DNA from 4 places in the Streptomyces sp. B3I8 genome. Region 1 is predicted to be linked to each of the others. Evidence: riboswitches for the same ligand, from Rfam matches in the RefSeq annotation. Region 1 holds a riboswitch; each other region holds the start of a gene.
The links. Region 1 has a riboswitch for cyclic di-AMP ahead of QFZ64_RS35390 (NlpC/P60 family protein). Riboswitches for the same ligand answer to the same signal wherever they lie in the genome.
Positions count from the first base shown of each region.

Region 1 (5,708 bases):
GGCCAGGTAGCCGGTGCGTTCGAGGATGGCCTCCAGGACCGTCGCCGGGCCCGCGCCGGACTCGACGACCGTGCGCAGTTCCTCCATCAGTACGTTGAACCGCTTGACGGCGTTGGTGGAGCGGGCCGCCATGCCGTACGCCTCGTCGACGCGCCGCAGCGCCTGCGCGAAACTGATCCGCTCGCGCTGCGCGAGGGCGTCGATCATCGCCTCGGCGCGCTCGCCGATTCCCCGCTTGGGCACGTTGAGGATCCGGCGCAGCGGAACGGAGTCCTCGGGGTTGGCGAGGACCCGCAGGTAGGCCAGAACGTCCCGGACCTCCTTGCGCTCGTAGAAGCGAACACCGCCGACGACCTTGTAGGGCAGACCGACGCGGATGAACACCTCTTCGAAGACACGGGACTGGGCGTTGGTGCGGTAGAAGACGGCGACGTCGCCCGCCTTGGCCTCGCCCGCGTCCGTGAGACGGTCTATCTCGTCGGCGACGAACTGGGCCTCGTCGTGCTCGGTGTCGGCGACGTAGCCGGTGATCTGCGCGCCCGAGCCCGCGTTGGTCCACAGGTTCTTCGGGCGGCGGGACTCGTTGCGCTCGATGACCGCGTTGGCGGCGGACAGGATCGTCTGCGTGGAACGGTAGTTCTGCTCCAGCAGGATCGTCGTCGCGTCCGGGTAGTCCTCCTCGAACTGGAGGATGTTGCGGATCGTCGCGCCGCGGAAGGCGTAGATCGACTGGTCGGCGTCACCGACGACGCACAGCTCGGCGGGCGGCACCTGGGCCTCCGGCGGCACGTCGACCGGGTGCTCGGAGGTGCCGACCAGTTCGCGCACGAGGGCGTACTGGGCGTGGTTGGTGTCCTGGTACTCGTCGACCAGGACGTGCCGGAAGCGGCGGCGGTAGTGCTCGGCGACGTCCGGGAAGGCACGCAGCAGGTTGACCGTCGTCATGATCAGGTCGTCGAAGTCCAGCGCGTTGGCCTCGCGCAGCCGCGACTGGTAGAGCGCGTAGGCCTGGGCGACCGTCTTCTCGAAGCCGTCGGCGGCCTGCGCCGCGAAGTCCTCCTCGTCGATCAGCTCGTTCTTCAGGTTGCTGATCTTGGCGCTGAAGGACTTCGGCGGGAAGCGCTTGGGGTCGAGGTCCAGGTCACGACAGACGAGGGCCATCAGACGCTTGGAGTCGGCGGCGTCGTAGATCGAGAAGGACGAGGTGAAGCCGAGCCGCTTGCTCTCCCGGCGCAGGATGCGGACGCAGGCGCTGTGGAACGTCATCACCCACATCGCGTGCGCGCGCGGGCCGACGAGCTGCTCGACGCGCTCCTTCATCTCGCCCGCGGCCTTGTTGGTGAAGGTGATGGCGAGGATCTGGCCGGGGTGGACGCCGCGCTCGGCCAGCAGGTGCGCGATGCGGTGGGTGAGCACGCGGGTCTTGCCGGAGCCGGCGCCGGCGACGATGAGCAGGGGGGAGCCGGCGTGCACGACGGCCGCGCGCTGGTTCTCGTTCAGCCCGTCCAGGAGGGCCGCCGCGTCCAGGACGGGGCGGAGGGCGCCGTTGCGGTAGTACCCGCCTCCGGCTCCGGCCTCGCCGGAGCCCCCCGCTCCGGCCTGCCACCTGTCCGGGGGCACGTCGAACTTCCCGCCGAACAGATCGTCCGGAATCGGCTCCGGTACGTGCTCGTCCTCGGGCGGTGGCGGGGGTTCCTCACCGTGGGCCCGCGGGGCCTGGAGGTCCGCCAGGAAGCTGTCGTCAAAGAGGCTGCTCATCGCATCCCGAGTCTAGGGCGCCCCACCGACAACCGGCCTCCCCCTCGGAAACTCCGTAGGGAACCCCGGGGCGCCGGGGCGGCCCGCGTGACGAAGCTCTCAGCCGGGCGACGGTGCCCACCACGGCGGCCGGGCTTCAGACCGTCCGGTCGGTCGCCCGGACGCCGTCTCGGCGCGATCACCGCTGGTGGCCGGGCGGCGGCGACGGAACGGGCCGGTGGACGGGCAACTGACGGAACGATTACGCAGGTTGGCCGGAACCGTCGACGGCAACCGGATCCTCACGCGAAGGTCACAAAAATGTATCGGACATAACGCACTCCGACCTTCACACGAGACACACACGTTGGCTACGGTGCCGACAGGCCGCTCGACGCAACCGGCGAACGTCGCCGGGCCGCGCGGCCTCCGCCGAGTCCGGCCCGCCCCCGCGGGCAGCCGGAGCCGGGGACCCAACCGAGACCTGGGGTGAATCGGCCCAACCGCCCCGCGCGTACGGGCCGTAGGGCAGTCCTTCCGGAATCATCCGCCCGAATCCGACAGCTAACCCGGTAGGCGGAGCACGGAAGGAGTCGCCTCCCTTGGCGTCGGACCAGAAACCGCTCCCTGCCGGTGCGCGCGCCGCGTTTCCCGCGGTCCCCGCAGGACCGGGTACGCCCGCGCGAGCGTCGCGGGCCCTGGAACCCATGGCCCCGAATCCCATGGCCGTGGACCCCATGGCCCTGTTCTCCCCGGCAGGGGATGTCGCGCCCGAGGCCGAGCCGCCGGGACCGAGCCACGCGGAGGTCCAGCAGCGGATCGACAGCCTGTACCAACGGGTCGAGACGGCCACGGAGACCTACAACGCGACGCGCGTCCTGGCCGCCAAGGAGCGGCAGCGGTCGGGGCCCGCCGCGGAGGCCGCCAAGCGCACGCAGTGGCTCGACACGGCGCGCGCGAAACTCGGCCCGTCCGTCGCGGCGGTGCTGCCGGCCGACCGGCGACCGGACCGTCCGGCACCCGGTCGGTCCGCGCAGCGCCCGGGGGACCGGCGACCGCAGGGCCTGCGCCAGTCGTCGATCGACAGGACCGTCGCCGAACTGGTGGCCGCGACGGAGAAGCGGCGGCGGAGGCCGGGCGCCCCGGCGCTGGGTGCCGCCCGCGAGACCCCGGCCCTCGGGCCGGGCACTTCGGGACGGGAGCTGCCGGCACTGCCGGCGCCCAGGAAGCCCGCCTCGCCGAGCGCGGCGCCGCAGCGGTCGCCGCGGACGTCCAAGGAGGCGACGCAGCGGAAGCTCGCCGCAGCGCGCGTACTGCTGTCGCAACGGACCGGCGCCCCGCGTGCGGCACTGGAGAGCGCGCCCCAGGCGCAGCCCCAGTCGCAGTCGCAGTCGTGGACGTTCTCCTCCCCCACGGCCGAGCTCGCCCCGGGACCGGGACAGGGAATGCCGTCCGGGGCGTACGCGGGCACGAGCGGCACGGATGCCTTCCCGGCCGTGGGCGGCACGGGCTCCTTCCCGGCCGTCGACAGCACCGGCTCCTTTCCGACCGTGGGCGCCACCGGGTCGTTCCCGGCGGTCGGCACTACGGGCGCGTATCCGGGCGTGGAGAACACGGGTTCGTTCCCGGCCATGGGCGCCGGCGCGGCCGCCTACCCGGGCTTCGACGGCTCCGGCGCGTACCCGGGCACGGACACCGGGGCTTTCCCGGCGGTGAGCGGCATGGGTTCCATGAGTTCCACGGGTTCCATGGGTTCCATGGGTTCCATGGCGGGGGCGGGCGCCTCCCAGCCGTTCCCTCCCGCGGACGGCACCGGTTCCTTCCCGGCCCTCGGCACTGCCTACTCCTACCCCGGGATGGACGGCACGGGTGCCTACCCGGCGGCGGTGGACAACACAGGCGGCTTCCCCGCGGTTGACGGCGGCTTCCCGGCCGTGGACGGCACGGGGGCCTTCCCGGCCATCGGCAACACCGGTCCGTACCCCACGGGCGACGGCGCCGGAGCGTTCCCGGGCGCGGGCGGCACGGGCGCGTACCCGGCCGTAGCGGGCCTCGGCACGGGCAACGCCCACCCGACGGCCCCCGACCCCTATCCGGCCACGAACGGCACCGGAGCCTTCCCGGCGGCGGAGGGCGCCCCCGCGTATCCCGCCGCGAACGGCACCGGAGCCTTCCCCGGCGTGAGCAGCACCGGCAGCTTCCCGGCCACGGACGGCATCGGCTCATTCTCCGCCCCGGGCACCACCGGCGGCCTCCCCGGCATCGGCGGTGTCGGCTCATACGCGGCCACCGGCGGCGGTCCCGGGCCGCTTCCCGCCACCGGCCTCACCGTGACCTTCCCGGCCGCCGCGGGCGCCGGCACGTACGCGCCCGCGGGCAGTGGCGACTCGCTCCCGACCATCGAAAGCACGGGCAGCATCCCGGCCGTAGGCACCACGGCCGGCATCCCGGCCACAGGCACCACGGGCGGCCTCCCTCCCGCGAGCCACTCGGGACTCTCCTCCCCCGGCGCCACCACGCCCGCCCCCGCCGCGGCGGGCACCCTCGCCGCGGACAAGGCCGCGACCGCCGCCGCGTTCGCCCGGGCGCAGACCGGGCGGCCGTACGTCATGGGCGCGACCGGCCCCGGTTCGTACGACGCCGCCGGCCTCGTCCAGGCCGCCTGGAAGGCCGCCGGATTCCTGCTGCCGCGGTCGCCCGCCGAGCAGGCCCGGTGCGGCACGACCGTGCCACTCGCCGCGGCCCACCCCGGTGACCTGGTCTTCTTCTACGACGACCTCGGCCACGTGGGCATCTACACGGGCAACGGCATGATGATCCACGCCCCGCGTCCGGGCGCGTACGTACGGGAGGAGTCCGTGTACTTCGACGGTGAGGCGGCGGTCCGCGGCGTCATACGGCTCGCCTAGCGGCTCGTCGAGGAGTCGGAACGGCCGGCGTACCGCGCCAGTCCGTCGGCCATCCGCTGCATGTAGCCGGTCAGATACCGCCGCAGGAAGCGGCCGGTGAGGGGGACCTTCGGCGTGAAGGTCCCCGACCAGGTGAGGTCGGTGCCGCCCCGTGGGGCCTCGGTGAGTTCGATGACGCCGCGGTAGGAACGGAAGGGGCCGCCCAGGTTCTCGTAGACGAACCTCCGGTCGGCGACGAGTTCGACGATCGGCTCCCTGGAGGTCGCCCGGCCGGTCCGGAACACCCTGATGTCCCCCACCTTCTGCGGGTCGTCGGGATCCCCGCCGCCCTCGATCGCGACCGTTTCGATCGGCGACCACGACGGCCACGTCCCTCCCCGGACGAGCAGCGAGAAGACGGCACCGGGGGTCGCGTGCGAGTGGGACGTCACCCTGTAGCTATGAGGCATGTCGCCAGGCTAGGAAGACGTGACGGTAGGCGACATGCGCGCGATTGCCTTCCCGGTCACGCGTTCTTGCGGTACACGGAGGGCCGGACTCCGGTGTGGGCGAGGAAGGCCGCGGACAGGGCGCCGGGGCCGGAGAACCCGCAGCGCTCCGCGATCTGACCGACGGTGAGGGTGGTACCGGCGAGCAGGTGCCGCGCCCGTTCGATCCGCAGCCGGGTGAGGTACCGGTGGGGCGTCTCGCCGGTGGCGTCGCGGAAGACGCGGATGAAGTGGTAGACGCTCAGGTGGACCTCGGCGGCGAGGTCCGCGAGGGTGAGCGGATCGGCCAGGCGCTCCCGCATGACGGCGATGCCCGCGCGGACGGCCGCGCGTTCGGGCCCGGGGGGAGTCCCGCCCCGGCCCCGGGTCAGCAGGTGCGTCGTGAGGAAGGAGGCGGCGGACTCCGCGTACAGGTCGCTCGCGCCCGCAGCGGCCGGCAGTGCGCGCACGACATGTTCGACGGCCGAGTCGCCCTCGCCGAGATGTGCGGCCAGCGCCTCGAAGTCCGGTTCCCCGACGCCCAGTTGCGCCGCCGTCCGGTCGACGGTCGCGCGCGGGATGTGCACCTGTGTCG
Region 1 is NZ_JAUSYN010000002.1:4,263,721-4,269,428, reverse strand. Features, by position in the region: gene QFZ64_RS21175 (ATP-dependent DNA helicase) at 1-1,758, opposite strand, end outside; cyclic di-AMP (ydaO/yuaA leader) riboswitch at 2,158-2,331, shown strand; gene QFZ64_RS35390 (NlpC/P60 family protein) at 2,445-4,646, shown strand; gene QFZ64_RS21165 (SRPBCC family protein) at 4,643-5,095, opposite strand; gene QFZ64_RS21160 (helix-turn-helix domain-containing protein) at 5,152-5,708, opposite strand, start outside.

Region 2 (5,708 bases), 1.4 Mb from region 1:
GTCGACGACGTCGCCGGCGGCATCGTGGCCAAGCTGATCCACCGGCATCCGCACGTCTTCGGCGAGGAGAGCGCGAGCACGCCGGAGGAGGTCAAGGCGCACTGGCTGCGGACGAAGGCGGAGGAGAAGCGGCGGTCGTCGGTGACGGAGGGGGTGCCGGTGGGGCAGCCGGGGCTGGCGCTGGCGGCGAAGCTGGCGTCGCGGGTGCGGGCGGCGGGGCTGGTGGTGCCGTTGCCGGTGGGGGAAGGGGTCGGGTACGAGTTGCTCGCGCTGGCGGCGCGGTCGGAGGCGGACGGGGTGGATCCCGAGGCGGCGTTGCGGGTGGCCGCACGGGCGTACCGGGACGCGATCCGCGTGGTGGAGGGGGCAGGCACGACCTGACGCCGGGTGCGCCCGGGGAGGGTCTACGACAGGGGCGCGGGGAACTGCGCAATCGTCTCGGGGGTCCGGGGGTCCGGGGGTCCGGGGGTCCGGGGGTCCGTGAGTCCGGGAGTCCGTGAGTCCGGGGGGCGGAGCCCTCCGGGGACGGGAAGGGTCGGGGCGGCGGGGGCGGAGAAAACCGCGCAGGCCCCCCGGCCGTTAGGGTCGCCGTATGCATGGCGAGCCGAGCCCCACCCCGTCCCCACCCCCCGCGGGCCCCGCCCTGTTCACCTGGGAGTTCGCCACCGACCCCTACCCCGCCTACGCCTGGCTCCGCGGCCACGATCCCGTCCACCGCACCCGCCTCCCCAGCGGCGTCGAGGCCTGGCTCGTCACCCGTTACGCCGACGCCCGCCGCGCCCTCGCCGATCCCCGGCTGTCCAAGAACCCGGCCCACCACGACGAGCCCGCCCACGCCCGGGGCAGAACCGGCATCCCCGGCGAGCGCAAGGCCGAGCTGATGACGCATCTGCTCAACATCGACCCGCCGGACCACACCCGCCTGCGCCGCCTGGTCAGCACCGCGTTCACCCCCCGCCGCGTCGCCGAGTTCGCCCCGCGCGTGCAGGAGCTGACGGACCACCTCATCGACGGCTTCGCCGCCCGCGGCGAGGCCGACCTGATCCACGAGTTCGCCTTCCCGCTCCCCATCTACGCCATCTGCGACCTCCTCGGCGTCCCGCGCGAGGACCAGGACGACTTCCGCGACTGGGCGGGCATGATGATCCGTCACCAGGGCGGCCCCCGCGGCGGGGTCGCCCGCTCCGTCAAGAAGATGCGCGGCTATCTCGCCGACCTCATCCACCGCAAGCGCGAGGCACTGCCCGCCGAGGCCGCCCCCGGCGAGGATCTCGTCTCCGGTCTCATCCGCGCCTCCGACGAGGGCGAGCACCTCACGGAGAACGAGGTCGCCGCGATGGCGTTCATCCTTCTCTTCGCGGGCTTCGAGACCACCGTCAATCTCATCGGCAACGGCATCCACGCCCTGCTCGCCCACCCCGGGCAGCGGACCCGGCTGCAGGACTCCCTCGCCGCGGGGGAGACGGGCCTGCTGGAGAGCGGGGTCGAGGAACTCCTGCGCTTCGACGGCCCGGTGGAGCTGGCCACCTGGCGGTTCGCCACCCGGCCGCTGACCCTCGGCGGCCAGGACATCGCCCCCGGCGACCCCGTCCTCGTCGTCCTGGCGGCCGCCGACCGCGACCCGGAACGGTTCACCGACCCGGACGTGCTCGATCTCACTCGCCGTGACAATCAACACCTCGGATACGGGCACGGCATCCACTACTGTCTCGGTGCCCCGCTCGCCCGTCTGGAGGGCCGGACCGCGCTCGCGGCCCTCCTGACCCGCCTTCCGGACCTCCGACTCGCGGTGGATTCCACCGAATTGCGGTGGCGTGGAGGCCTCATCATGCGCGGATTGCGCACGCTGCCCGTGGAGTTCGCACCCGTCCCGAAATGAGACGGCATCGGTTCCGCGTAAACACGCTCAGCCACGCAAAAGTGACAGGTTTTCAGCTTTGTGATCTTCACGTGATCTGCGCTGCATTAACTTGTAACCGGTGTTCTACTGGCTATACGTTCACGCATCAACAAGGCGGTCCCCCGGATCGCCGCGTTGGGTCACCGCTGTCGTGTGAAAGGCATCCGCATGCTCTCCGGGAACGGTCGTCACCGTCGCCCCCGCCAGGCTCCGGCTCTCCTCGTCGCGGCCGGCGTGACCGGCTCCGCCATCGCCATCCCCCTGCTCGGCGCCACCGGTGCGAGCGCCGCCAGCGGCACCACCTGGGACCACGTGGCGGAGTGTGAGAGCGGCGGCTCCTGGAGCGCCGACACGGGCAACAACCTGTACGGCGGACTGCAGTTGTCGCAGGACGACTGGGACCACTACGGCGGCCTCGACTACGCGCCGAGCCCCGACCAGGCCAGCCGCTCGCAGCAGATCGCCGTCGCCGAGAAGATCCTCGACGCCGAGGGCGTCGCCGCCTGGCCCACCTGCGGCCCGCTCTCCGGACTCTCCAAGGACTCCGGTTCCGCGGACGTGGACACGGGCCTGGGCGGCGGTTCCTCCTCGGACGAGTCCGGGGACTCCGACTCCGGACTCGACCTCGGACTGGACAACTCGTCCGGTTCGGCCGATTCGTCCGGCTCGGCGTCCTCCTCCTCGGGTTCCTCCGGCTCCTCGAATTCACCGGGCTCCTCCGGCAAGTCCACCGGGGATTCCGGCAGCACGTCCGACCGCGCCTCCGGAAAGGCGAGCGCGAGCCCGAGCAAGAAGGGCGAGGATTCCTCCCGCGATTCCGGCGATTCGCGCTCCGGCGGCGAATCCACCCGGTCTCCGGAATCCGGTGACAAGTCCGGCGGTTCGTCGGCCGGGCGGTCGTCGGGGAGCGCGTCGGACGACCACTACCGGCAGAGCCCGGGCGCCTCGGCCCTCGTCGACACGGGCGCCGTCGACGGGACGAAGGGTGCCAACACCCTCATCGCCGACGGAACCGGCCGGCACCGCGGCAGCAGCGCCGAGACGGGCTCCACCTACACGGTCCGCGACGGCGACACCCTCGGCTCCATCGCCGACTCCCTTGGCGTCGACGGCGGGTGGGAGGCCCTCTACCGCCAGAACAAGGACGCCATCGGCAGCGACCCGAGCGTCATCCGCGCCGGTCAGAGCCTCGACGTGGAGTAGGCGAACAGGGGTCCGGGACTGCTGGGACGCCAGGGGAACAATCGGACGTACGGGGTCGAAGTGCACCCGAAATCAGGGGAGTTTGGTCCGTGGATCACCCTTGATGTCCGATTCGGTGAAAGTGTGGGATGAGTCTCATAAGCCTTGATCGTCTTTGAAATCCGCCGGATCCCGTGTCTACGGTCGTCACCGCTCGCCATCGCGGGCCCCGACGGTCGCAACGCCGAATCCTGCCAGCGGCCGTACGGGAACAGTCGTCGCGTCAAGCGCCGTAGGCAGGAGCGGGGGACCCAGGTAAGTGCCGGGTCCGGCAGCCGGGCCATCTCGTGGCCCCGGACGGCCGGACACGGCTTGGGGTGAAGTCGTGTGCCGGAAGCGGCACACGACCGGGCAACTCAACCGGCCCGAACCCGACAGCTCACCTCGCAGGCGTCGGTGAGGGGATCTCTCCATGCTGTTTTCCGGCAAGGGCAAGCACCGTCGTCCGTCCAAGGCCACCCGGGTCGTCGCACTCGCCGGCGTCACCGGTGCCGCCGTCGCCGCCCCGCTGATGGCGGCCGGTAACGCCTCCGCCGCCACCGCCTCCCAGTGGGACGCCGTCGCCCAGTGCGAGTCCGGCGGCAACTGGTCCATCAACACCGGCAACGGTTTCTACGGTGGCCTGCAGTTCACCAACTCCACCTGGGCCGCGTACGGCGGTACCGCGTACGCCGCGCGTGCCGACCTGGCCTCCAAGTCGGCGCAGATAGCCGTCGCCGAGAAGGTCCTCGCGGGCCAGGGCAAGGGCGCCTGGCCGGTGTGCGGCAAGGGGCTGACCGGCGCCGCGTACAACGGTGCGGCCGCCACGTCCAACGGCTCGTCGTCCAACGGCTCGTCGTCGAGCGGGTCGAGCGGCTCCGGCAGCTCCGGCAGCTCCGGCAGCGCGGGCTCCACCAGCGGTTCCTCGTCCGCCGGGCAGCACGCCTCCCGCTCGCAGGAGCGTCCGGCCGTGAAGAAGACGGTCACCACGCCGACCGGCAAGAAGGTCGAGAAGGGTGACGGCGAGTACAAGGTCGTCAAGGGTGACACCCTGAGCGAGATCGCCGCGGACCACGACGTCAAGGGCGGCTGGCAGAAGCTGTTCAAGCTGAACAAGGACATCGTGGACGACGCGGACGTCATCTACCCGGGCCAGCAGCTCCACCTGAGCTGACCCCCCGGCCCCCGCGGGGCCACCCCGGCCCCTCCCACGGGCCACCCCGGCCCTCCCGCGGGGCCACCCCCGTCCCCACGGGCCCCCACCCCCGGCGCGTCTCCCCCGTGCGCGCCGGGGGTGGGGCATGTCCGGGCAGGGGGGAGCCGTGAAAGGGTCTGCGGCCGCCGGGTGTCGCCGCGCTCTCCTGATGCCCACCCCCGCTCATTTTGTTCCGTCAGGAAACAATTCACCCACACTTCTGCCCGCGGAGTGGGCCGCACACCGGTGCCGCCGCCCGGGACGGCTAGGCTCGGACCGCGGGCCGTCCCGGCTCCGCGCCCCACGTCGGGCCCGAGGGTCCGGCGTACCCGCGTCACATCCCAGAAGGAGATGCTCGTGCCGTCCATCGACGTCGTCGTAGCCCGGGAAATCCTGGACTCCCGAGGCAACCCCACGGTCGAGGTCGAGGTCGGCCTCGACGACGGCAGCACGGGTCGTGCCGCCGTTCCCTCCGGTGCCAGCACCGGTGCCTTCGAGGCCATCGAACTCCGTGACGGCGACCCGAGCCGCTACCTGGGCAAGGGTGTCGAGAAGGCCGTCCTCGCCGTCATCGAGCAGATCGGCCCGGAGCTGGTCGGCTACGACGCCACCGAGCAGCGCCTGATCGACCAGGCCATGTTCGACCTGGACGCCACCGACAATAAGGGCTCGCTGGGCGCCAACGCCATCCTCGGCGTCTCCCTCGCCGTGGCCCACGCCGCCTCCGAGGCCAGCGACCTCCCGCTCTTCCGTTACCTCGGCGGCCCCAACGCGCACCTGCTGCCGGTGCCGATGATGAACATCCTGAACGGCGGCTCGCACGCCGACTCCAACGTGGACATCCAGGAGTTCATGATCGCCCCGATCGGCGCGGAGTCCTTCTCCGAGGCCCTGCGCTGGGGCGCCGAGGTCTACCACACGCTGAAGAAGGTCCTGAAGAACAAGGGCCTGGCCACCGGCCTCGGCGACGAGGGCGGCTTCGCCCCCAACCTCGGCTCCAACCGCGAGGCCCTGGACCTCATCCTCGAGGCGATCAAGGAGGCCGGCTACACCCCCGGCGACCAGATCGCCCTCGCCCTCGATGTCGCCGCCTCCGAGTTCTACAAGGACGGCGTCTACACCTTCGAGGGCAAGGAGCGCTCGGCGGCCGAGATGACCGAGTACTACGCGGAGCTCGTCGACGCGTACCCGCTCGTCTCCATCGAGGACCCGCTGTTCGAGGACGACTGGGCCGGCTGGCAGACCATCACCGCCAAGCTCGGCGACAAGGTGCAGCTCGTCGGCGACGACCTGTTCGTCACCAACCCCGAGCGCCTGGCCCGCGGCATCGAGGAGAACTCCGCCAACGCCCTGCTGGTCAAGGTCAACCAGATCGGCTCGCTGACCGAGACC
Region 2 is NZ_JAUSYN010000002.1:2,845,293-2,851,000, reverse strand. Features, by position in the region: gene QFZ64_RS14640 (nucleoside triphosphate pyrophosphohydrolase) at 1-381, shown strand, start outside; gene QFZ64_RS14635 (cytochrome P450) at 593-1,879, shown strand; gene QFZ64_RS14630 (transglycosylase family protein) at 2,069-3,103, shown strand; cyclic di-AMP (ydaO/yuaA leader) riboswitch at 3,361-3,550, shown strand; gene QFZ64_RS14625 (transglycosylase family protein) at 3,555-4,295, shown strand; gene eno (phosphopyruvate hydratase) at 4,674-5,708, shown strand, end outside.
Region 2: linked by a shared signal. The riboswitch ahead of QFZ64_RS14625 (transglycosylase family protein) and the one ahead of QFZ64_RS35390 (NlpC/P60 family protein) in region 1 are both predicted to bind cyclic di-AMP.

Region 3 (5,708 bases), 180 kb from region 1:
TCGAAGCTGACCTTGGTGAAGCCCGCGTCCACCACGGCCGCGCCGCCCGAGGCGGGGGTGAGCGTGAACTTCAGCGGCATCCCGGTGCGCGCGTCCACCGCGATGCTGACCGCACCGATCGTCGAACCGGACTTCTCCGGCTTGACCAGCAGCTTGTAGGCGTCCCGACCGGCGACGCGGACGGTGCCGTCGACCGTGACGGACGTCGTGCCGTCGGCGGCCTTCAGGACCTGCTGCGCGAGGTCCTTGGGGGTGAGTGACGTGTCGTCGCCCCCGGGGCCGTGGTGCCCGCCGCCCTTCTTCCCGTGGCCGTCGTGGGTCGCGCCGCCCGGTTCCTGGGCGTGGAAGGCCTGGTTGGACGCGCTGTCGTACGCCCACACCTCGTCGCCGTTGTGGATGACGCTGTACTCGGCCGCCTTCTCGACGATGGACAGCTTGTGCCTGTCCGGCCCGTCCATCGCCACACGCAGGGTGTGCGTGCCGCTCGCCAGCTCCGTCAGCCTGGCGGAGGGGTCGGCGGTGGAGCCGCCCTGGGACGAGGCACCGGAGAGCAGGCCGCTCTCCAGGCCGCCCAGGTCCGGCAGACCCAGATCGGTGGTGATCTTGAAGGTGCCGGAAAGCTGGTCCACGTGCGACGCGGCGACCTTCTCGACGAGCTTCTGCGCGCTGATCTTCGGCAGGTCGGGGTCACCGGAGTCGGCGAGCGCCGGGACGAGCCCGATGGTCGCCGCCGTCACCCCCACCACCGCGGCGGGGACGACGTACCGCGAGGCCTTGCGCCGCGCCCCGCCCGCGCTGCCACCCGTGTTCCCGCCCGGGGTCGCACCGGGGGTGATGTCGTCGGTTCCGTACGGTGCCATGTGTGCCTTACCTCCGTCGTCGGCGGCGGCCTGCCGTGCTCTCGCTCCCCTCGGCTCCCGGTTCACGCTCGAGCCAAGACTTCCCACCCCGTGCCGCCATTGTCACCCGAAGTCCGGGGAGGTGGTCCTCTCCATATGACCAAAAAGTCCGCGACGAGGCGTCAACCCCCGGGTCCAACTCCGCGTACTCCTGCGGTATGACACGCGGGTGGAGATCGTCCACCCTCCCGTAGGGGGAAGGGCCCGTGAGATGCGAAAGGGAGGGGAGGACAGGGCGAAGAGGCGGGTCGTGGGGTGGAGGTTCCGGGGTGTCACCCGGCCCGGTGGACCACCAGTTCGCACATCTCCGTCAGCGCCGTCTTCGCCGCGCACTCCGGCAGCGGGGCCAGCGCCGACCGCGCGTCCTCCGCGTACCGCACCGTGTCCCGCCGCGCCTGCTCGAGGGCGGGGTGTTCCCGCAGCTGGTCCAGGGCCTCGTCGAGACGGGCGTCGTCGCTCAGGTCGGAGTCGAGCAGCTCGCACAGGGCCACGTCCGCCGGCAGCCCGAGCCGCTCGGCCTGCTCGCGCAGCCGCAGCACCGGCAGGGTGGGGATGCCCTCGCGCAGGTCGGTGCCCGGCGTCTTGCCGGACTCGCGGGAGTCGGAGGCGATGTCGAGTACGTCGTCGGCGAGCTGGAAGGCGACGCCGAGCCGCTCTCCGTACTGCGTGAGCACGTCCACGACCGTCTCGTCGGCGCCGGACATCATCGCGCCGAACCGACAGGCCACCGCGACCAGGGAGCCGGTCTTGCCGGCCAGCACGTCGAGGTAGTGGTCGACGGGGTCCCGGCCGTCGCGCGGCCCGGCGGTCTCCAGGATCTGCCCGGTGACCAGCCGTTCGAACGCCTCCGCCTGGATCCGGACCGCCTCGGGGCCGAGGTCGGCCAGCATGTGGGAGGCGCGGGAGAAGAGGAAGTCGCCGGTGAGGACCGCGACCGAGTTGCCCCAGCGGGTGTTGGCGCTGTCCACCCCGCGCCGCACCTCGGCCTCGTCCATGACGTCGTCGTGGTAGAGCGTGGCGAGATGAGTGAGCTCGACGACGACCGCCGAGGGCACGATCCCCGGCGCGTACGGGTCGCCGAACTGCGCCGCCAGCATCACCAGCAGCGGCCGGAACCGCTTCCCGCCCGCGCGGACGAGATGCTGTGCGGCCTCCGTGATGAAGGGGACCCCGCTCTTGGTGGCTTCGAGCAGGCCCTCCTCGACAGCCGTCAGACCCACCTGGACATCGGCTTCCAGAGCCTGGTCCCGCACGCTCAGCCCGAATGGCCCGACGACGGTCACGAGGGGTCTCCTGTCTGCTGGTGTCTGGCGACGGTTACACGGTTTGTCGATAGGTCGCTGCCCTCACTCAAGTCAGCGTATCCGGTCATGTTTCGATCACCACGAGCGCCCATGGTTCCAGGCCGGGACGTACCGGATCAGAGACGGCATGTTCGTGATCGGGTGATACGCACGGTCATGTACGGACTTATGCATGATCCACATCACGGCGGCCCCCCGGGCGGATCCCCCGGGCATCGTCCGGACGACACGGACATTCCCCGCGCGGACGACTTGCGAACATTGAGCCTATTCCGCACCATACGTCCGTCTCACGCCCTCAGTGAGTTGGGTCACGCGCACACCTCGCGGGACGCACTGCTCCGGAATCTCACATTCCCCTTACCCGGACGCCCAGTTGAGCCGGGTGGCGCACAAAGGATCAACATCCCAAAACGCCCAGCAAAAGATCAACCGGATAGAACCTCGTTTTCGTCACTTGTTCCTCACAGGTTCTCTCGCATAGCTTCCTCCCCGATCCGGGTGGAACGCCGAGTCCTGCCGCCGTCCGGAGCACCCATTCACCCATCTCGCACGGCAGGAGCGGGGGACCCAGGTAAGTCGCCGGTCCGGGGCCAAGTCCCGGCACGGCTAGGGGTGAAGCCGGTCCCGCGTGCGTGGGCCGGCCGGGCACCTCCCAGCCCGAACCCGACAGCTCACCTCGCAGGCGACGGAGAGGAAATCCGCCATGTCCCGCTTCGCCCTGCCCGGCTTCCGCCTGCCCGCCCGCGCCCTGATCGCCGCCGGCACCGGTGCCGCCGCCCTCGCGCTCCCGCTGTTCGGCGCCACCCAGGCCTCCGCGGCCACGCCCACCGCCGCCACGACGACGACCGCGGCGACGACGACCGCCACCACGGCCACCTACGCCAACAACCTCGACGGCTGGATCCAGCAGTCGCTGTCGATCATGGCGCAGAACGGCATCCCCGGCAGCTACGACGGCATCCAGCGCAACATCATGCGGGAGTCGTCAGGCAACCCGCTCGCCGTGAACAACTGGGACTCCAACGCCCTGGCGGGCACCCCGTCCAAGGGACTGCTCCAGATCATCGACCCGACGTTCCTCGCCTACCACGTGCCCGGCACCTCGTTCGACCCGTTCGACCCGATCGCCAACATCACGGCGTCCTGCAACTACGCGGCCGCGCGGTACGGCTCGATCGACAACGTGTACGGCGCGTACTGAACCGGGCCGACCGCCCGGACGGGCCCCCGCACCCGACCCGGTGCCCATACCTGCCCGTGCCCCTACCCGACCCGGGGGCTCCGCACCTGGTTCGGGGGTCGACGCCTGGAACAGGTGACTGACGCCTTGACCGGGGGCTGACCCTGGTCCTGGGCTCACGCCCCGGCCGGGAAGAGGCGTTCGAGGACGACGGCGATGCCGTCGTCCTCGTTCGACGCCGTGACCTCGTCGGCGACCGCCTTGAGTTCGGGATGGGCGTTGGCCATGGCCACCCCGCGGGCCGCCCAGTCGAACATGGGGATGTCGTTGGGCATGTCCCCGAAGGCGAGGGTCCGGGCCGGGGAAAGCCCCAGCCGCTCGGCCGCCAGCGCCAGCCCCGTCGCCTTCGTCACGCCACATGGCTGGAGTTCGACGGTCCCGGGCCCGGACATGGTGACCGTGGCCAGCGAACCGACCGCCCCCCGGGCCGCCGCCGCCAGTTCGTCGTCGGACAGGAAGGGGTGGCGCAGCAGCACCTTGCTGATCGGCTCGGCCCACAGGTCGTCGCGCCGGTCGACCCGTACGGCGGGCAGCGTGGGGTGCGGCATGAGGTAGCCGGGCTCGATCAGCGTCAGCCCGTCCGCCCCGTCCTGGTCGACGGCCGCGTACACCTCGCCGACCTCGGCCTCCACCTTGCCGAGCGCGGTCTCGGCCAGCTCCCGGTCCAGCGTGACGGACCACAGCAGCCGGTCCGCGCCGGCGTCGTACAACTGTGCGCCCTGCCCGCACACCGCGAGCCCCTCGCCGCCCAGGTCCTCCAGGAGCGGGCGCACCCTCGGCGCCGGCCGGCCCGTCACCACCAGGTGCGTCGCCCCGGCGGCGGCCACCCGCGCGAGGGCGGCGAGGGACCGGTCGGAGAGCGTGTCGTCGCCGCGCAGCAGCGTTCCGTCCAGGTCAGTGGCGATGAGGGCATATGCGGTGGGTGCGGCCATGATCAGAGAATACGGATGTCGGGCCCCACCGACCCGCCCCGAACCGGACGACGTCCGCTTTCTCGTGTGCAACGACCGGCCCGACAGCGACAGTTGGCGCACGGCGCCTACGCCGTCAGCCAACACCCCCCACGCGTACTGCCCATGGCGGGCGACTCGGCCGTAACGTGTGGCCCGACCACCGGGAACGCGTCCGCCCGTCACCAGCGGGGAACCGCGTCCCCGCCCGGCGCGCACGAAAGCGAGGCAGCACCGCATGCCCCCGTTCGACGTCCCCGAGGGCGACCCCTTCGGCCCGCACAACCTTCCCTACGGCGTCTTCACCCCGCCCGGCGGCACCGCGCGGACGGTGGGCGTCCGGCTCGGCGACCATGTGCTCGACGCGGGCGCGGCGGCCCTCGCACTCGGTTCGCCGTACGCGTCGCTGCTGGCCCGGCCGACGCTGAACCCGCTGCTGGCGGCGGGCCGCACCGCCTGGTCCGACGTCCGGCGCGCGCTGACCGCGTGGGTCACCGTCCCCTCCCACCGGGAGGCGGTCGCCGCGCTGCTGCACCCGCTGTCCGAGGTGCGGCTGCATCTGCCGTTCGAGGTCGCGGACTACGTCGACTTCTACTCCTCCGAGCATCACGCGCGGAACGTCGGGCAGATCTTCCGCCCGGACGCGGCCGACTCCCTCACCCCGAACTGGAAGCACCTGCCCATCGGTTACCACGGGCGGGCGGGCACGGTCGTGGTGTCCGGCACGGAGGTCGTACGGCCGTCCGGACAGCGCAAGGCACCGACCGACCCCGAACCGGCGTTCGGGCCTTCGGTGCGGCTGGACATCGAGGCGGAGGTCGGCTTCGTCGTCGGCACGCCCTCGCCGCTGGGCCGGCCCGTGCCGCTGTCCGCCTTCCGCGACCACGTGTTCGGGCTGTGCCTGCTCAACGACTGGTCGGCCCGGGACGTCCAGGCCTGGGAGTACGTGCCGCTCGGCCCGTTCCTCGGCAAGTCCTTCGCCACGTCGGTGTCGGCGTGGATCACCCCGCTGGACGCCCTGGAGGAGGCACGGGTGACCCCGCCCGAGCGCACCCACCCGCTGCTGCCGTATCTCGACGACTCCGGCACCGACGAGGGCCCCGGCGGCTACGACCTGCGACTGTCCGTCGCGGTCAACGGCCACGTGGTGTCCGAACCGCCGTTCGCCACGATGTACTGGACGGCCGCGCAGCAGCTCGCTCACATGACGGTGAACGGGGCCTCGCTGCGCACGGGCGACCTGTACGGGTCGGGGACGGTCAGCGGGCCCGGCGCGCGCGAGCGGGGCTCGCTGCTGGAGCTGACCTGGAAC
Region 3 is NZ_JAUSYN010000002.1:4,086,257-4,091,964, reverse strand. Features, by position in the region: gene QFZ64_RS20320 (DUF2092 domain-containing protein) at 1-860, opposite strand, end outside; gene QFZ64_RS20315 (polyprenyl synthetase family protein) at 1,172-2,182, opposite strand; cyclic di-AMP (ydaO/yuaA leader) riboswitch at 2,734-2,904, shown strand; gene QFZ64_RS20310 (transglycosylase SLT domain-containing protein) at 2,910-3,407, shown strand; gene QFZ64_RS20305 (HAD family hydrolase) at 3,563-4,378, opposite strand; gene fahA (fumarylacetoacetase) at 4,635-5,708, shown strand, end outside.
Region 3: linked by a shared signal. The riboswitch ahead of QFZ64_RS20310 (transglycosylase SLT domain-containing protein) and the one ahead of QFZ64_RS35390 (NlpC/P60 family protein) in region 1 are both predicted to bind cyclic di-AMP.

Region 4 (5,708 bases), 3.4 Mb from region 1:
GCGTACCGGGAGAAGTCCAGGGGCTTGCCGAAGCGGATCACCACGGGGTGGATGCGGGGGATCTTCCGGCCCGGCGGCTGCGCCTCGAAGGTGCCGATCATCGCGCAGGGGATCACCGGGGCCCCGGTCCTGAGCGCCATCACGGCGACCCCGACCTTGCCCTTGTAGAGCCGTCCGTCGTGGGAGCGGGTGCCCTCCGGGTAGATGCCGAGCAGCTCGCCCTTGTCGAGCACGCCGACCCCCTCCCGGATCGCGGCCTGCCCGGCGTCCTTGCCGGAGCGGTCGACGGGGATCTGCCCCGCGCTGCGGAAGAAGGCGGCGGTCAGCCGTCCCTTGACGCCCGGACCGGTGAAGTACTCGGCCTTGGCGAGGAAGGTGATGCGCCGTTTGAGGACCGCGGGCATCAGGAAGTGGTCCGAGAACGACAGATGATTGCCCGCGACGATCGCGGCGCCGTGGTCCGGCACATGCTCGAGCCCCTCTATCCGGGGCCGGAACGTCAGCCGCAACAGCGGTCCAAGAACCACGTATTTCAGCAGGTAGTAGAACACCGCGGCACTCCTCGCGTTCCCCGGGGAGCGATCAGTGTAGGTGGCGAGGGCGGCGGACGTAACCGCCGTGCGGTCACGCTCTGTCGCTACCGGCGAGTACCGACAGTTGTCGGCCGTCGGGCCGACAACTGCCCCCGCGGAGGGCGGGCGGCAGCCGCCGGGAGCCCGTGCCCGGACGCGTTCCCGTACGGGCACGGGCCGGCCCGCCCGGACACCGGCTTGCCTCGCCCGGGCACTGGGCCCCTACGGGCACCGGCTCCCCCGCCCGGGTGTCGGCTTCCCCGCCCGTGGCCTCAGCCCGCGCGGGTCAGGACCCGTTCCAGCGCCCCGAGTGCCCACCGCAGCTCGTCCGCCGTGATCGTCAGCGGCGGCGCCAGCCGGATCGTGGAGCCGTGGGTGTCCTTGACCAGGACCCCCTCCTCCAGCAGCCGTTCGCCGATCTCGCGGCCCGTGCCGAGCGCCGGATCGATGTCCACGCCCGCCCACAGCCCGCGGGCGCGGAAGCCGACCACGCCCCGGCCGACGAGCTCGGTCAGCCCGTCCCGCAGCACCACGCCCAGCTCCGCCGCCCGGCGCTGGAACTCCCCGGTCGCCAACAGGTCCACCACCGCGGAGCCGACCGCCGCCGCCAGCGGGTTGCCGCCGAAGGTCGAGCCGTGCTCACCCGGGTGCAGCACGCCGAGCACCTCCCGGCGGGCGACCACCGCGGACACCGGCACGATGCCGCCGCCGAGCGCCTTGCCGAGCAGCAGCACGTCCGGCAGCACCCCCTCGTGCTCCACCGCGAGGGTGCGCCCCGTCCGGCCCAGTCCCGACTGGATCTCGTCCGCGACGAACAGCGTCCCCGTGCGCCGGGTCAGCTCCCGGACTCCCCTCAGATAGCCGTCGTCCGGGATGATCACCCCGGCCTCGCCCTGGATCGGCTCGATCAGCACCGCCGCCGTCGTCCCGTCGACCGCCGCCTCCAGCGCCGCGAGGTCGTTGTACGGCACCACGCGGAAGCCGGGCGCGAAGGGGCCGAAGCCGGTCCGGGCCACGGGGTCGGTGGAGAAGCCGACGATCGTCGTCGTACGGCCGTGGAAGTTGTCCGCGGCGACGACGATCGTCGCCCGGTCGTCCGGCACGCCCTTCACGTCGTACGCCCACTTGCGGGCCACCTTCACCGCGCTCTCCACGGCCTCCGCGCCGGTGTTCATCGGCAACACCGTGTCCAGGCCGGTCAGTTCTGCCAGGGACGCGGCGAACGCGGCGAGCCGGTCGTGGTGGAAGGCGCGCGAGGTGAGCGTGAGGCGGTCGAGCTGACGGTGGGCCGCCTCGATCAGCACGGGGTGGCGGTGGCCGAAGTTGAGGGCGGAGTAGCCGGCGAGCATGTCGAGGTAGCGGCGGCCCTCGACGTCCTCCACCCAGGTGCCCTCGCCACGGGCGACGACCACGGGCAGGGGGTGGTAGTTGTGCGCGAGGACCGGTTCCTCGGCGCTGATCAGACCGGCGGTGGTGAGGTGGTCACGGGCGGGAGCGGTCATGAACGGATCTCCTGGGTGCAGCACTTGATGCCGCCGCCGGCCTTGAGGAACTCCGACAGGTCGACGGGGACGGGGACGTATCCGCGGCGGGCGAGCCGGTCGGCGAGGTCCGTGGCGCGCGGAGGGAGGAAGACGTGGCGGCCGTCCGAGACCGAGTTGAGGCCGAGGGCGAGCGCGTCCCGGCGGGTGGCGAGCACCGCGTCCGGGAACAGCCGGGCCAGTACCTCGCGGCTGCCCGGCGAGAACGCGTCCGGGTAGTAGGCGATGTTCGCCTCCCGGCCGGGGGCGGAGGGGGCGCTGGGGTCCACCGGGTCGAGGACGCACAGGGCGGTGTCGAGGTGGTAGAAGTACGGGTCCACCAGACGCAGCCCGATGACCGGGGCGCCGAAGAACTCCTGGGCCTCGCGGTGGGCTTCGGGGGTGGTGCGGAAGCCGGTGCCGGCGAGGATGTACCGGCCGGCCGGAACGAGGTCGCCCTCGCCCTCGCACACCGACTCGGGCCGGTACACGTCGTGGCCGGCGGCCTTGAACCAGGCCGCGTAGGCGCTCGACTCGGGGCGGCGTTCGGGGGCGTGGAAGAGGGAGCCGAAGACGCGGCCGTCCAGGACGAGGGCGGAGTTGGCGGCGAAGACCATGTCCGGGAGGCCGGGGACGGGGGGCACGGTCTCGACGGTGTGGCCGTGGTCGCGGTAGGCGCGGACCAGGTTCCGCCACTGGATCAGGGCGAGGCCGGTGTCGACGGGGACGTCGGGGTGCATCCAGGGATTGATCGCGTACCGGACGGTGAAGTACGTGGGTTCGCAGACGAGGTAGCGCCGAGGGCGCGGCACACGGGATTCGGGCACGAAGGGGTACCTCCGCTGATGCGGTGCCGAAGGGGGTGAGACCACGGTAGAGACGGCGAAGAGCGCCGGACAAGTGATGAAAACTGCGCGTACGCGCAGCTTCACTGCGTGAGAGTGCGGGGGTCCGCAACGTTCTTGCGTGGTGAGGGCCCGCAACGGCTCCTGCCCGGCGGGGGCCCGCATGGGTTCTTGGGCGGCGGGGGCTCGTCATGGCTCACGCGTGGCGCGGAGCCCGCATCCTTCTGGCGCGGCGGCGACCGACCCCGGCGCCCCACGGCCGGCCCGCGGGAGCTCGCGGCCGGCCGACGGTCGGCCGGCGGCCGCCCCCCACGTTCCCTCGCACCCGGCGACACTCCCGGCGCGAGGGGCCGGACGGGGTACCCCCTTTCGGCGTAGACACACCTCGTCTTTCGGGACCCGCCCGGTTGCGCGACCCGGGTGGACACCAAGCGGAACGAGGTGTTCCGGTGCTGGTCCGGGGCTCCTCCCGGTTCTGGACGCGGGCCGAAACAAAGGGTGTTCACTCGAACAGCAGAGTGGTGAGTAACAACACAAACCTCCGGTTCCGTTGGGATTTTCGGACTTCGATGGGTGAAGATCCCTTCCGACAGCCCCCGCCACAAGAGGCGGGGCGGTCCGGGCGGACGCCGAATCCTGCCGCCGCCCGGATGACCGGTCGACAGGAGTGGATCGGCAGGAGTGGAGGACCCGAGCACGACGGGTCGCCGGGACGGACACACGGTCCGTGCCGAGCAGCCCTTGGGGTGAAGCCGCGTCAGCGGCCGGGCAACTTCGCCAGCCCGAATCCGACAGGTCATCCTTCACAGGCGGCTGACGAAGGGTTGCGCATGACTGCGCTCGATCGTGTCCCGTCGCTGTTGACCCGGGCCGGCACCGCCTCGGCCCTCACCCTCGCCGCCGTGGGCGGCAGCATCGCGGTCCCCGGCGTCGCCTCCCAGGCGTCCGCCGCGACCACGGCGACGAAGGCGCTGCACGTCGCGGCGTCGAAGAAGGGCGCCCCCTACCAGTGGGGCGCCACCGGACCGCACCGGTTCGACTGCTCCGGGCTGACGCTGTACTCGTTCAAGAAGGCGGGCAAGAAGCTGCCCCGGACGGCCGCGGCCCAGTACAACAAGACGCGTCACATCTCGTCGTCCCACCGCAAGGCGGGCGACCTGGTGTTCTTCCACACGGGCAGTTACGTGTACCACGTGGGCATCTACGCCGGTAAGGGGAAGATCTGGCACGCGCCGAAGACGGGTGACGTCGTACGGCTGCAGAAGCTGTGGACCAGGAGCGTCTGGTACGGCAGGGTGCGCTGACCGCCCGCCGGGGCCCCGGTACCCGTACTCCGGTGCCGGGCCCCCGGCGTTCGTACCCGCACGGCGGGCCCCGGCACCCCGGTGGTCCGTGCCGGTCAGGGGCATGACGGGCCGTGGAACGGTTATCTGTCAGTCATGGCCGACCGTCCTCACCACGACCAACGCAACGAGACCCCGCTGGAGCGTGCCGACCGCAACTTCGCCGAGCTGCTGCAGGAGGTGCGCGTCACCCAGGCGGGCGTGCAGATCCTGTTCGCCTTCCTGCTGACGCTGGCCTTCACGCAGCGCTTCCCGCACATCGACACGTTCCAGCGCGCGACGTACGTCGTCACGCTGCTGCTGGCGATGCTGGCGGCCGTCCTGTTCACCGCGCCGGCGGCGCTGCACCGCTCGCTGTTCCAGCAGAACGCCAAGCCGCTGATCGTGCAGGTCTCCTCACGACTGGCCTCGGCGGGCCTGGCGGTACTGATGCTGGCGTTCACCGGCTCGGTGCTGCTCGTGGTGGACGTGACGCTGGGCCGGGGGGCGGGCATCGCCGCGGGCGCGGGAACCATGGCGGCATGCGTCCTGCTGTGGGGCGTCCTGCCGCGGCTGGTCCGCCGCACCGGTGTCCGCACGGACCGACAGCAGGTCACCAAGGGCTCCACACAGACGCCCGACGACCCGGACCGGAGGGACTCCGGCGGCTGAGCGGCCGGCCATGCCGCTCCCGGGTCCGGTCGGACCGGGTCCCGTCACGGGCCCGGCTGGATCCCGTCCCGTCACGGGCCCGGCTGGATCCCGTCCCGTCACGGGCCCGGCTGGATCCCGTCCCGTCACGGGTCCGGCTGGATCGCGGGCACCTTCCACGGCAGCTCGATCTCGATCCTCTTCCCGCCCTCCCGGGTGGGCCGCACGCTGAGCCGCCCGCCGTACTCCGCGGTCAGACAGCGCACGATGACCAGACCGCGCCCGTTGTCCCGCTGCACGGCCGCCGGCAGCCGCTCGGGGAAGCGCGGATGGCCATCGGTGACCCCGACGCGGAGCTGCTCGTCCCGGTCCAGGGCGAGGTCGACCGTGAAGGTCGGCGACATCCCCAAGGTGTGCTGCACGGCGTTGGTGGCGAGCTCGGAGACGATCAGGCGCACGGTGTCGGCGGCGTCGGGTGGCAGTCCCCAGTCGGTGAGCACGCCCGCCACGTATCTTCGGGCCGCGCAGACCGAGGCGGGATCGCTCGGCAGAGTGACGGATGCTTCCTGGTGATCTGCCATGGCGACGTCGCCCCTTTCCCACGGGACCGGAGCCCGGCACGGAGCGGACGGTTCGCGTACGGTCCCGGACTTGGTGCTGCGCGTCAGACTGCCACCACCCACGGGCTCCCTGCTGCCGATCCCCCAAGATATGCATATATCTGTCGCCCGAAGCGGTGAACTATCCGATGACCGACCGTATATGGGCGATTGCTCGGTCCATCCTCTACCGTCGCCC
Region 4 is NZ_JAUSYN010000002.1:870,543-876,250, forward strand. Features, by position in the region: gene QFZ64_RS06100 (1-acyl-sn-glycerol-3-phosphate acyltransferase) at 1-551, opposite strand, end outside; gene rocD (ornithine--oxo-acid transaminase) at 845-2,074, opposite strand; gene ddaH (dimethylargininase) at 2,071-2,919, opposite strand; cyclic di-AMP (ydaO/yuaA leader) riboswitch at 3,555-3,764, shown strand; gene QFZ64_RS06115 (C40 family peptidase) at 3,768-4,241, shown strand; gene QFZ64_RS06120 (DUF6328 family protein) at 4,377-4,931, shown strand; gene QFZ64_RS06125 (ATP-binding protein) at 5,057-5,491, opposite strand.
Region 4: linked by a shared signal. The riboswitch ahead of QFZ64_RS06115 (C40 family peptidase) and the one ahead of QFZ64_RS35390 (NlpC/P60 family protein) in region 1 are both predicted to bind cyclic di-AMP.